Regions from separate parts of the Vibrio sp. HB236076 genome, predicted to be linked through region 1. Evidence: riboswitches for the same ligand, from Rfam matches in the RefSeq annotation. Region 1 holds a riboswitch; each other region holds the start of a gene.
The links. A riboswitch is a leader RNA that binds a small molecule or an ion and turns the genes downstream of it on or off. The one in region 1 is predicted to bind thiamine pyrophosphate.

Region 1 (4,623 bases):
GGTCGGCCGCCATGACGTGGGTTGAAAGGAGTGAAGTGAGTAGTGCGGCGATATTTATCCGTTTGTTTTTGTGCACGGGGTATCTTCCTTTTATCCAGTTTTGTTTAATAAGTTAATAAGTTAATAAGTTAATAAGTTAATAAGTTAATAAGTTAATAAGTTAATAAGTTAATAAGTTAATAAGTTAATGAGTTGATGTGTTTTCCCAGGGAATGGCTTTTTTCAGCAAGGTATCAGTGGTGAAGTAAAGTCCGATCGACAGTAAGGCGAGCAGAAACAGGGCAGCAAACATCTCGTCAATGATCATGCGCGCATTGGCTTGCAACATCAGATAGCCCAACCCTTCACTCGAGCCGACCCATTCGCCGACCACGGCCCCAATCGGCGCGACCACCACGGCAACGCGAATACCAGAGGCCAATGCCGGCAGCGCCGCGGGAAATTGAATATGGCGCAATCGTTGCCATTTTGACGCTCCCATGGTGATGGCCAAATCGAGATAGCCGGTGGGGGTATTGCTTAAGCCGTCGTAACAACAGGTTGTCACCGGGAAAAAAATAATGATGGCCGCCATGACGACCTTGGACGCCATGCCGTAACCGAGCCACAACATTAAAATTGGCGCAATGGCAAATACCGGGATCGCTTGACTGGCAATCAGCATCGGTAACAACCAACGTTTTAGTGGCTCAAACAACAACATTTGTAGGGCAAACACCAAACCCATCACTAAACCAAGCGTGAGTCCAAGTAAGATCTCCTGGGCGGTGACCCAGGTGTGTGCGAGCAACACATCAAAGCGAAAATACAGTCGAGTCAGAACTTCAACTGGAGTTGGCAAAATGAAACTGGGCAGCTTGCACACCACCACAATCACTTGCCAAAGCGCCAATATAACCAAGGTGCTGACGGTTAGGTACAGAGCCGGGTGAGTAACGCGATCTGTTTGACGGTTGTGAGCGGATACCGGCTTGTATTGAGTGTTCTCACGCATCATCTTGCTCCAATTGTTGTAAAATCTGCTGTTGTAAGGCCGCGCTGTCGCTATCGAAAAGGCGAGGTGGTAAGGCGCGAGGCACGGGCAGCGGTTTGGCCTGGGCGGGGTTGCCTTGCAATACATACAATTGGTGAGCGAGGCGCAGGGCCTCTTGTGGTTCGTGAGTGATCAACACCACGGTTTTATCTTGTAGCATGGTGGCGGATAGGGTTTGCAATTTATGACGAGTGACCGCATCGAGCGCCGAAAAGGGCTCGTCCATTAACACAATTGGCTTGTCTTGCATTAAGGTCCGCGCGAGGGCTACGCGTTGGCGCATCCCGCCTGACAGTTGTGCGGGTTTGGCATTGGCATGCGCGGCTAGGCCCACTTTTTCAAGTAAATGAAGGGCTTTTGCTTTGTCTTTGGCCGCGGCGTTGGTGTGTGAAAAGCGCGAGCTTAGGCAGACGTTTTCTAACACATTGAGCCAAGGTAGTAATAAATCTTGCTGCGCCATGTAGGCGATACGCGAATGTATCTCTCCGCCATCGCTGGTGGTGAGTGTGCCTTGCCATCTGACCTGCGTCGGTAATAAACCGGCCAGATAGCGCAAGAGCGTGGTTTTCCCCCCACCACTTCGCCCGAGTAAAACAGTCCACTGCCCAGCGGGGAAGGTGATGTTTAACCTCGCCAGGGTGGCGGTGTCGCTGTCGTGGTATTGCAAACTTGCGTCAGTCAGTTGAATGCCAACCGGTTTTTCCTTGTTGTCATAGGCGCCTTCAGCGCGTTGGTCACGAACACATGCTTCACTTTGGTATGGTTTAGTCGCGCCTTGTTTATCTGCGCTTTGTTTATTCGAGCATTGTTTACTAGTGGATTGTTTACTCGTGGATTGTTCGCGGCGGTTTATTTCGCGGGCGCGGTGTTGATTATCTAACATGGTTGTGCCCGGCAAAAAAGTGATGAACCGGGCCGTGACCACGACCGACGTGTAACTCATCGGCATGGGCAATCGCATGAGAGATATACCGCTTGGCTAAAGCGACGGCCTTGTCGAGTGAGTTGCCTTGCCCGAGGTAGGAGGCGATCGCGGCAGAAAGGGTACACCCTGTGCCATGGGTATTGTTGGTCGGGAAACGCTTGGCGCGAATTGGAGTGGCCGAATGGGGAGTAATCAGGAGATCATTGCTGTTTTGCTCTTCTTCTAGGTGGCCCCCTTTGAGCAAAATGGCCTTTGCTCCCATAGCGCGCAGATCGCCGATCATAGCGTTCATTTGCGCTTCGCATTGAGGCACTGTACGGCCTGTTAATGCCGCGCCTTCTGGTAAATTAGGGGTGATAATATCCGCCAGTGGGATGAGTGTCTCTTTTAAGGTGTCGATGGCGTCCGTGTCGAGTAATACATCCCCGCTGGTGGCAACCATGACAGGATCAAGCACCAAGTGTCGCGGCTGGTATTGGGTGAGTTTGTTCGCTACCGCCTTGATGATATTGGCGTCGGCGAGCATACCGATTTTAACCGCGACGATGTTTAGATCGCTGAACACGGCATCGAGTTGGCTTTCGACATGCGCGATGGGAATGGGGAAGACGGCACTAACGCCTTGGGTGTTTTGCGAGGTGATGGCGGTAATCACAGAGCAAGCGAATCCACCCGTGGCAGAGATGGCTTTAATATCGGCTTGAATACCGGCGCCGCCACCGCTGTCAGACCCGGCAATGGTCAACACAATGGGTGTGGTGGGTGAAGAAAAACTGGGTTGTGACGGCTGCGTCATGTATCGCTCCTATATCAAAACGTATAGGAACTGACTTATGCCGTACGTCATCGCCGATCGGTTTTGCGATGGACGATCGCAAATGGCAGTGGTGCTGAGGCAAAAGGTGCATAGTTCCCTACGTCAGTATTAACTGAATCAGGTTCAACGGGTCTCGAATCTCGATCTCAGCCAACACCTATTGCGTGGCCCCCCGACTATTTGGTTAAAAGAGTAACAGGAAACATCTGTGAAGGGTAGACTTTCTTTTTGAATGAACTGAATGAACTGAATGAACTGAATGAACTGAATGAACTGAATGAGCGGAATAAGCAAAATGAGCACGACTTCTTGCGCGACTGATGTCCAAGCTCGCTGAGTGCCAACAGCAAGAAAAGCTTAGCCCTAGACGTGACAAATTGAGGTGGTGGGCATCAAAATGGTGAACTCATCGCGAGAGGCACTGCGGTATTTGTTTTAGTCTTGATTGTTTTGCGCCAGTTGCTCGCTGATCACGTCCGGGCTTGCAGGGCGACAAAACAAGAAGCCTTGGGCGAAATCAATGCCAATCGACTTGCAATACTCGGCCTGTTGCTCGGTTTCTATCCCCTCGACGATAATGTCTAGATTCAGCTGATGGCCGATACTCACCACCGCCGCCAGTAAAGCGGTCTCGATATGGCTTTCGGGGATGTTTTGAATAAAACTGCGGTCGATTTTTAGATGCGTGACTGGCAAGGTTTTTAAGTAGTTTAATGAGGAATAGCCTGTGCCAAAGTCATCAATGGCAATCTCGACGCCACTGTCTTTTAGGGCTTGGAGTTGCTCGAGTAAATGATGGTTGGACTGAATAAGCGTATGCTCAGTGAGCTCAATGCCAATCTGCTCAGCGGTGAGTTGATGTTCTTGTTTGAGCTGAGAAAATTGTTCAAAAAAGTCGCTTTGGATCACTTGTTTGCCGGACACATTGATGTCTATGCGAAGGTGATGACCTTGCGCTTGCCAGGATTGAGCTTGCTGACAGGCTTGTTTTAAGACCCAATCACCAAGGTGTAGGATCAAATCAGAGCGCTCAGCAATCGGTACGAATACCGCTGGGGAGTTTGGCAGTCGTTCGTCTTGTGGGAACCAACGCAGCAGCGCTTCACAGGCGACGATCTGATGGTTACTTAAATCGTAAATGGGTTGGTAATAAAGAGTCAGTTCATCGTTGTCGATCGCTGCGTGCAACGCTTTGGATAGTGCGTGTTGTAAGAGCATGTCATCGGCCATTTTGGGTGTGAAAACCTGGTGGCGTCCGTGTCCTTGTTCCTTGGCGTGATACATGGCGAGATCGGCGTTTTTTAACAGGGCTTCAGCGCTGTGGCTGTCTTGTGGGTAGTGGCTAATACCGATACTGGCACTGGATAACAGGTTTTCACGACCGATCTGAAAAGGAGATGAGAAGGCCGCCTGGATTTGCTGAAGACGCACTTGTACCTCAACGGTGTGTTGAAAGGGCATCAACAACACAAACTCATCGCCACCAAAACGCGCCAATAATTCGCCCTCGCTGGTGATGTTGCTCAGGCGCTGGGCAACGGCCTTAAGAAGATCATCGCCCCAATGATGACCCAGCGTGTCATTGACTTCTTTAAAGACGTCTAAGTCGATGAAGAAAAGCGCCAATTGACAGTTTTCCCCTTGCTCTTCTATGTGTTGCTTGAGCCGCTCGTCTAAATGACGGCGATTGGGCAGGCCAGTCAATTGGTCGGTGATTGCGCGTTGGCGCAACTCCTGCTGCGCTTGGTATTGCTCACTAAGGTCGACATCGACGCAAAACATTTCTGGCTCGTCGGTGTCTTGTTTGAGCATGATATGAGAGGAAAACACCGGTACATAAGAGCCATC
Region 2 (4,623 bases), on a different replicon from region 1:
GCTCTACCGGTGTCGCGCCTTGATTCGATGGCAGCGCATTTTGTCCTTTTTGCAATACGATCGCCATAGTGCCACACAAGAGCATTTGCCAAATGGCCAATATCGCCCCCGTTGCCAAATCAAAATCAAACTTAATCGCCTGATAAATAGCCAATTCAATCGTTGTGGACTTTGGGCCGCCCCCTAATGCCATGACAGTCGCAAAACTGGTGAAACACAGCATAAACACCAACCCGGCAATCGCAGGCACTTGCTGGCGTAACCAAGGCCATTCTACCGTGCGAAATTTCTCAACACTGTTCATACCTAAGTGCGCCGCCAATAAGTGCTGTTCGTACGGAATGCTCTCTAAGCTCTGCAGCAGTAAACGCGCGGCGTAAGGCAAATTAAAAAAAACATGCGCGAGTAGAATGCCGCCGAGACCGTAAATAGAAAAGGAATGTTCCACACCCAAGGTTGTCAGCAATGACGCCAAATAGCCGCGATTGCCGTAAATAGTCAACAGGCCAAACACCCCAACGAGAACCGGTAGCACCAAGGTCGATGAGAAAATCTTCAGGACGACATGACGGCCGCGAAATTGGCTACGCGATAAAGCATGAGCCACGGGGATCGCCAAGCCCACACTCAAAACAGTCGACAAACTGGCTTGCAAAAAACTAAACCAAGTTACATGACGAAGGTATGGGTCTTGCCACAGCTGTTCAATAGGTAAATGAGCACTTTGCATCAGTAAGGCGCTTAATGCACTGACCACTAAAACAACAATGAGGCTGGCAATCACCAGCCCCATTTTTGGCACGCGAGTGTTCATAACCCGAGTACCTCTAACATAACAACAAACAAAATCATCGTTCTCTTAGTGGGTCAAGGCTTGTTGCCACTCGCGAATCCAATCTCGACGATGAGTCGCCACCTCTTCTGCCGGTAAACTCAAGACTTTGGTCGGCTTAGCAAGACCGCGATAACCTTCCGGTAACGCAACGTCCGTGACGGGATACATCCAGTTGGTGGTAGGAATAATACTCTGCACGTCATCGCTCACTAAGTAGTTTAAAAAGGCTTGAGCCAACTCAGGATGAGGAGCGTTCTTCAACGCGGCGGCGACTTCAACCTGCACGTATTCCCCTTCGCTAAAGGACGTCGCCGCGTACTGATCATCGCCTTCAGCAATTAAGTGATAAGCCGGGGAAGTCGTGTACGACAAAACCATATCGGACTCCCCTTTTAGGAATAATGAATAAGCTTCTGACCAGCCCTTGGTGACCGTTACGGTCTGCTTGGCCAACGCCTTCCACACCGATGAAGCCTTATCGCCGTATAACGCTTTCACCCACAGCATCAAGCCTTGCCCTGGCGTTGAAGTGCGCGGATCTTGATAAATAATACGCAGGTCTTGGCGCTCGACCAATTGTGCAAAAGAGCTCGGGGGGTTACTCAGTTTTTCCTTGTTGTATACGAAGGAAAAGTAGCCATAGTCATAGGGTAAGAACGTGGTGTTTTGCCAACCATTCGGCAGCGTCAGTTTCGCCGAGTCCAATTGGTAGTCGGCAAATAAGCCGGTTTTTTGAGCTTCATTGATCAAGTTGTTATCCAAACCAAGCGCGATATCGGCTTGGCTGTTTTTTCCCTCTAAACGCAAGCGATTGAGAATGGATACGCCGTCGTCTAAGCTGACAAATTGCACTTCACAGCCACACTGTTGTTCAAAACCCGTTTTCACTTTCGGCCCTGGGCCCCAATCTGAGGCAAAAGAGTCGTAGGTATAGACTTGAAGCACTGGCTTCTCAGCCCAAGCGTGACTACTTACTAAAGCGCTTATCGCCACCATCGTGGTGGTAAAGGAAGATTTAATCGGTGCTATCACTTGCTCGCTCTCCGTGTTTGAGCGGCACAGGAGACTTGAGGGGGAGAGGGGGTTCTCATCTCAATTCCTACGCCAGCATTATCTGGTTCAGGTGGTATCATCACTCGCGATGACGATGCGGGTCCCGGCTTAACCGATCTCAGCCACTGTCAGACAGTTAGGCTCCCCGTTGAGTTTGAGACATTGTACTGAGCCAAAAAACAATTGGCTACTGTCACAACAAATTTTAGTGATTCGAGCCACGTTAAGCCCGCTGATAAACGCGATGAGCCCCGGAGTCGATTCACCCTTAGGTATGCGGTCGTTGTCGAGGATTATAGCCCCAGCGCGGAACTAGCCCTTGATCGATGCCAAGGTGATCCAACACTCGAGCTACCATGAAGTCGACCAGGTCTTCAATGCTTTGTGGTTGATGATAAAAGCCAGGGGCTGCGGGCATGATGGTCACCCCCATGGCGGAAAGTTTGTGCATATTTTCAAGGTGCAGCGTCGAGAATGGCGTTTCTCGCACCACCAACATTAACTGACCGCGCTCTTTGAGTACCACATCCGCAGCACGCTCAATCAAATTGTCAGACATACCATGGGCAATCGCCGCCACACTACCAGCGGAGCATGGGCAAACCACCATTTGCTTTGGCGCCGCCGAACCCGAGGCAACCGGTGAAAACCAATCTTCTTTACCACAGACGATTAACTGCTCGGCATCACATTGAAAGCGCTCGACTAAGAACGCGTGTGCCGCCTGAGGCCCGCTCGGTAATTGGAGCCCTTCCTCGGTGGCAAGTACCACACGAGCCGCAGATGAGATCAGCAAATACACTTGATAATCTGCCGCTAACAAACACTCCAAAAGGCGCAGACCATAAGGCGCACCCGATGCCCCCGTCCAGGCGAGAGTAATGGCTTTTTGTGTACGTTGATAGCTAGGTTGAACGGCTGTTGGCATTGTATTTTTCCACTTCACTGACTGTTGTTTTTGTCGTTGTAAAAGACGGGCCTAACGCACCGCAGCGCGTAAAGCTTGGCGGCGTAAACCGTCGATCACTTTTTGATGTAAACCACCAAAACCGCCGTTACTCATGATCAAAAGATGATCCCCCTCCAGACTGTCCGACACCAGTTGCTGGCTCAATTGTTCTATGTTATTGAGCACGTGAACAGGCTGCTTACATTGAGCGGCCACTTCCTCGAGCGACCAAGGCAGATCCGGATCTTGATACAGATAAATCACATCAGCACTGGCCAATGATTGCGCTAAGCTGTCTTTATGTACGCCTTGCTTCATGGTTGCTGAGCGCGCTTCAAGTACCGCCACCAGGCGCGACGGTTCGCCCTGCTTTAAGATAGGCTGTATATGGTTACGCAAACCGGCAATGGTGAGATCAATCGCGGTTGGGTGGTGAGCGAAATCGTCATAGACCTTCACTCCTTCGACCTCGCCTTTGAGCTCCATACGTCGTTGGGTATTGACAAACAGCCCTAAAGCTTCACAACTGTGCTCAGCGACGACACCGACATGGCGAGCCGCCGCAATCGCCATCAAGGCATTGTTGACGTTGTGATCGCCAATTAATGACCATTTTACCTCGCCGACGTTCTGTTGTTGGAAATACACCTCAAAATGACTGCCATCCGGCGACAACTTTCGCGCTGACCAACCGTTGTCGGCGTGCAGATATTCACACTCACTCCAGCAACCGCGATCTAAAACTTGCTTTAACGCCGGCTCATCGGCGGGCAAAAACACTTTTCCCTGACCTGGGACCGTTCTGACTAAATGATGAAATTGCTTCTGAATCGCCGCTAAATCCTCGAAGATGTCGGCATGATCGAACTCAAGGTTGTTTAAAATCACACTGCGAGGACGATAGTGAACAAACTTAGAACGCTTATCGAAAAAAGCACTGTCATATTCGTCCGCTTCAACGACAAAAAACGGACTATTCCCCAAACGCGCCGAAATACCGAAGTTACCTAACACGCCGCCGACCAAAAAGCCAGGTTGGTAACCATTGTGTTCTAAAATCCAAGTAAGCATGCTGGATGTGGTGGTTTTTCCATGGGTACCGGCCACAGCTAAGACCCAGCGATCGAACAATAATCCCTCTTGTAGCCATTGCGGCCCAGAGGTATAACGCAGGTTGTGGTTAAGTACGTATTCAACACACGGGTTCCCACGGCTCATGGCATTGCCAATGATGACAAGGTCGGGATGTGGTTTGAGTTGTGAATCATCAAATCCCTGAATTATTTCAATGCCTTGGGATTCAAGCATCGTGCTCATCGGCGGATAAACATTGGCATCAGATCCGGTAACTTTATGACCGAGTTCGCGAGCTAACACAGCAATACCGCCCATAAAGGTACCGCAAATACCGAGAATATGAATGTGCATAATGTTCCTTTTTTCGTTGCTTTACTCAGGTCGAAAACTCAAGTGTCAGGTGAGACATACCACAAAGGATTGAGTGCCCTTGCCTATGCGAAACAGTGTCTATTATCGCTTTTTTGCCCATGTCATCCACACTGTATAGCGATGAAAATTTATTGCAAATAGATTCAATGATTTGTGAAGTCGCGCAATTAGTTCAGTACGCGTAAAAAGTTATTCAATTTAAACTAAATGTAATGTTATCGAAACCTTGATATGACCCCATAATTTCAATTCTAGTAAGGAAACTGTATGTCAGATAACCGTACCCTCGGCGAGTTTATTGTCGAAAAACAAGCGGACTTTCCCCATGCCAGCGGCG
Region 3 (4,623 bases), on a different replicon from region 1:
AAACAGCTTTCCAGATTTAGTTATCTTGCCTGACGGCAAGATAACGCCATATTTTGCTTGGCGACCATAGCATTTTGGACCCACCTGATTCCATGCCGAACTCAGAAGTGAAACAAAATTGCGCCGATGGTAGTGTGGGGCTTCCCCATGTGAGAGTAGGACATCGCCAGGCTTTAACATTCCTTCTTGATGTATCAAGAAGACACAAGCTAAAGCATGTAAAGTAAGACTTTAGACTGTGAACAATTTGTAGTGGAGCGGTAGTTCAGTTGGTTAGAATACCGGCCTGTCACGCCGGGGGTCGCGGGTTCGAGTCCCGTCCGCTCCGCCACTTTTTAAGAAAGCCTGATTCGTTAAGAGTCAGGCTTTTTTTCGTTAACGGTAGTTCAAGCGGCAGTTCAGTTGGTTGCTATTATTTAGAACAAGCCGGCCTGTCACGCCGGGGGTCGCGGGTTCGAGTCCCGTCCGCTCCGCCACTTTTTAAGAAAGCCTGATTCGCAAGAGTCAGGCTTTTTTTCGTTAACGGTAGTTCAAGCGGCAGTTCAGTTGGTTGCTATTATTTAGAACAAGCCGGCCTGTCACGCCGGGGGTCGCGGGTTCGAGTCCCGTCCGCTCCGCCACTTTTTAAGAAAGCCTGATTCGTTAAGAGTCAGGCTTTTTTTCGTTAATGGTAAACACAGTCAATAACAGTCTGACACAGTCCGCTTCGCTTAACACAGTGAAAGACAGATCGCTGCGCTGCAAGGTCGTTTCACTTCAAGGACGCTGCGCTCAAGTGACAAGAAAGGTCAAAAGAATAAAATGAATGATAGCGGTTTTTAGTCTTAGGGTTTTCTGTTTACTTGGAACGAAGTGATCTTGTGACTTGAAGCGAAGCGATCTTGCCACTGTCTTTTACTGTGTGTCACTGTCTCATATTGTCTTATATTTTGGTTTTACCTAACTCAAATGGGGTCGGATTTGCGAAATAGACTGACTGACAGCGTCCTCGGTATTATGCGGATCCGACCCCTAGAAGTGATGAACCCAATAGGCAAAGAATGACTTTTGGTGTTGATTGTCATCATGTACTGCAATGGTTGAGGTCAATCTTTGTTCTTTGCCAAAGTGCGTTTTCGAGTCATAGGGGTCGGATCCACAACAGTTAGGCGCATAGGGTGAGTACTGCGATCCCGCGAATCCGACCCCAGGATGATTTCTTTCCACTCGTTTTTCTCAGCAACCCATCAATTTCGTGAACCACAGTGTTGTACAGTCAAACACAGATCGCTTCGCTTAACACAGTGAAAGACAGTCAACCTACTCAGTGGCTACCGGAATCAAGGGTCAAATTTGGTCTGTACAGGTATTAGGGCTTTTGGGTTGCCATGATCCAAATGCTATTCACGCTATGTTAACTCAGCAGTGGGCGCTGTTGATTTTGGGCTTTACTGCGTGCTCGGTACGGGGTCAGCAGCTTTGAAGAAGCTCGATCATATCAGTGAGGGTTGGGTAGAGAAGCTCTGACCCCTGTATGTTGTATTCAAAGACGCTTCGCTGGCATCGCTGTGTTGGTGACAGCGCACTTACCTCGGCTGCCGACCCCGTTCATCGAATAACACAAGATCGCTTTGCTTAAGACAGTGAAAGACAGGTCATGTGCTGAGACTGTCCTACACTGTCTCATACTGTCTTATATTTTGGTTTTACCTAACTCAAATGGGGTCGTGTTTGCGAAATAGACTAACTGACAGCGCCCTCGGTATTATGCGGATCCGACCCCTAGAAGTGATGAACCCAATAGGCAGAGAATGACTTTTGGTGTTGATTGTCATCATGTACTGCAATGGTTGAGGTCAGTCTTTGTTCTTTGCCAAAGTGCGTTTCGAGTCATAGGGGTCGGATCCACAACAGTTAGGCGCGAGGGTGAGTGCTGCGATCCCGCGAATCCGACCCCAGGATGATTTCTTCCCACTCGTTTTTCTCAGCAACCCATCAATTTCGTGAACCACAGTGAAAGACAGATCGCTGCGCTGCAAGATCGTTTCACTTCAAGGACGCTTCGCTCAAGTGGCAAGGTAAAATCAGTGTGGCATAGTGAATGACAGTTTGACACCTTAATACAGTGAACCACAGGTCATGTGGTGAGATCTATTTTGATCGCAATGATCTGAGTGCCATCAGTGGGATCGGTGTTAGTTATTGGTCTACGATAATGACGCGTAACTTCTAGCTGATTGCTCAACATATAAACGGTATGATACATGGGTTGTCGGTTAATTCGTGTAAAAGTGACTGCCGTAACTTTTTTATTTTTTAGATGTTCTTGATACTTATCACTTATTTTTTAATCTTTGGATTGCCAGTATGAATTACTTTTCCACTCTCACCTTTGTTGCATTAGGTGGTGCGATAGGGGCGTGCTCTCGTTTTCTTCTCTCGGAGCTTTTTGTTTTATTACTAGGTCGCAGTTTTCCTTACGGTACGCTATTCGTTAATGTAACGGGTTCTATGATGATGGGGGCTTTTACGGCTTTACTCACTATGCAGGCGGTGTCAGGTGATCCGTGGCGTCCTTTAATTGGTCTTGGTTTTCTAGGCGCTTTAACCACCTTTTCAACTTTTTCGATGGATAATGTCAATCTCTTACAACAAGGCGAGTTTGTTAAGATGGGACTCAATATGATGTTGAACGTCGTTCTCAGTGTTTCGGCTTGTTGGATGGGTTATCACATTTTAATGAAACAATAAGAGAATGCCGTTACAGGCTTGGTTTTGATCCAAGGCTGTGATAATAATAGCTTCACTTGTCGGAGTGCCATTTGGCTGAGACCGTTTATTCGGGATCCGTTGAACCTGATCAGGTTAATACCTGCGAAGGGAACAAGAGAATGTCTTTGGGCGTTTTTTGTCCTCATTTCATTTCTTCGGTCAGTTTTGATCGCTCTTGTATTATGCATTTATCCGGCAAGCATTTTTCTTAATACTTACTGGAGAATAATGCATGTCGACTCGCAAACAAGCTAGGCTATCAGCCCAGCAATTTATTGAAAATATTGAATCCTCACCTTATCCAAACTCGAAAAAAGTTTATCTTTCAGGTAGCCAGTACCATATAAAAGTCCCTTTTCGGGAAATCACCTTAACGGATACGATCATCGGTGGCACACCTAACAGCCCCGAGTATCAAGCGAATTCGCCAGTGTTGGTTTATGATACTTCTGGTCCATATACGGATCCTCAACATAAGATTGATGTTCATGTTGGTTTACCAAAGTTGCGTGCAGATTGGATACAAGCACGTGCTGATACTCATCAACTTTCAGGTTTATCATCTCAATATGCAAATCAAAGGCGTGAAGATTCAACCTTAGATACCTTGCGCTTTAAGTCTGATGCCATTGTTGTAAAAGCGAATCAGGGCAAGTGTGTGACTCAGCTCCATTACGCAAGACAAGGTATTATCACTCCAGAAATGGAGTTCATTGCATTGCGTGAGAATATGCAGCGCTTACAAGTACTGGATGAACAACTTGAGCATCAGCATCCCGGTCAAGCATTTGGGGCGCAGTTACCGCAGCAAATTACCCCTGAGTTTGTCAGAAGTGAAGTCGCAGCAGGGCGCGCGATCATTCCAGCTAACGTCAATCACCCCGAGTCAGAACCTATGATCATTGGCCGTAACTTTTTGGTGAAAGTGAATGCCAATATTGGTAACTCATCAGTTACTTCTTCGATAGAAGAAGAAGTTGAGAAACTGGTTTGGGCGACTCGCTGGGGCGCTGATACGGTGATGGATTTATCGACTGGGCGTAATATCCATGAGACCCGCGAATGGATATTGAGAAATAGTCCGGTTCCTATTGGCACGGTGCCCATGTACCAAGCCCTAGAGAAAGTGAATGGGGTTGCGGAGAATCTGACCTGGGAAGTGATGCGCGATACGCTCATTGAGCAGGCTGAGCAAGGCGTCGATTATTTTACCATCCACGCAGGCGTATTATTGCGTTATGTGCCGATGACGGCCAAGCGTGTCACGGGCATTGTGTCACGCGGTGGCTCGATTATGGCGAAGTGGTGTTTGGCTCATCACAAAGAAAGTTTCCTCTACACCCATTTTGAAGAAATTTGTCAAATCTGTGCCCAATATGATGTTTCTCTTTCTTTAGGTGATGGTTTACGCCCTGGGTCGATTGCTGATGCGAATGATGAAGCGCAATTCTCCGAGTTAAGGACGCTTGGTGAACTGACTAAGGTTGCTTGGCAGTATGATGTACAGGTAATGATCGAAGGCCCTGGCCACGTTCCTATGCACTTAATTAAAGAGAACATGGAAGAACAGCTCAAGCATTGTGATGAGGCACCATTTTACACATTAGGGCCGCTAACAACCGACATCGCGCCGGGTTATGATCACATTACCTCAGGAATTGGTGCGGCGATGATTGGGTGGTATGGCTGTGCGATGCTGTGTTATGTCACGCCAAAAGAGCACTTGGGGTTACCGAATAAAGAGGATGTCAAAACAGGCCTCATCACTTACAAATTAGCGGCTCATGCGGCCGATTTAGCAAAAGGCCACCCAGGGGCTCAAGTCAGAGACAATGCTTTATCTAAAGCCCGTTTTGAGTTCCGTTGGGAAGA

Region 2: linked by a shared signal. The riboswitch ahead of thiB (thiamine ABC transporter substrate binding subunit) and the one ahead of thiD (bifunctional hydroxymethylpyrimidine kinase/phosphomethylpyrimidine kinase) in region 1 are both predicted to bind thiamine pyrophosphate.
Region 3: linked by a shared signal. The riboswitch ahead of thiC (phosphomethylpyrimidine synthase ThiC) and the one ahead of thiD (bifunctional hydroxymethylpyrimidine kinase/phosphomethylpyrimidine kinase) in region 1 are both predicted to bind thiamine pyrophosphate.

What each region holds. Positions count from the first base shown of each region.
Region 1 is NZ_CP162602.1:687,171-691,793, forward strand. Features, by position in the region: gene AB0763_RS16385 (ABC transporter substrate-binding protein) at 1-76, opposite strand, end outside; gene AB0763_RS16390 (ABC transporter permease) at 185-994, opposite strand; gene AB0763_RS16395 (ABC transporter ATP-binding protein) at 987-1,916, opposite strand; gene thiD (bifunctional hydroxymethylpyrimidine kinase/phosphomethylpyrimidine kinase) at 1,906-2,754, opposite strand; TPP riboswitch at 2,853-2,960, opposite strand; gene AB0763_RS16405 (bifunctional diguanylate cyclase/phosphodiesterase) at 3,211-4,623, opposite strand, start outside.
Region 2 is NZ_CP162601.1:289,596-294,218, reverse strand. Features, by position in the region: gene thiP (thiamine/thiamine pyrophosphate ABC transporter permease) at 1-814, opposite strand, end outside; gene thiB (thiamine ABC transporter substrate binding subunit) at 860-1,831, opposite strand; TPP riboswitch at 1,915-2,046, opposite strand; gene AB0763_RS01450 (flavin prenyltransferase UbiX) at 2,157-2,816, opposite strand; gene mpl (UDP-N-acetylmuramate:L-alanyl-gamma-D-glutamyl-meso-diaminopimelate ligase) at 2,868-4,265, opposite strand; gene fbp (class 1 fructose-bisphosphatase) at 4,554-4,623, shown strand, end outside.
Region 3 is NZ_CP162601.1:2,944,295-2,948,917, reverse strand. Features, by position in the region: rRNA gene rrf (5S ribosomal RNA) at 57-172, shown strand; tRNA gene AB0763_RS12985 (tRNA-Asp) at 255-331, shown strand; gene crcB (fluoride efflux transporter CrcB) at 2,347-2,730, shown strand; TPP riboswitch at 2,781-2,879, shown strand; gene thiC (phosphomethylpyrimidine synthase ThiC) at 2,984-4,623, shown strand, end outside.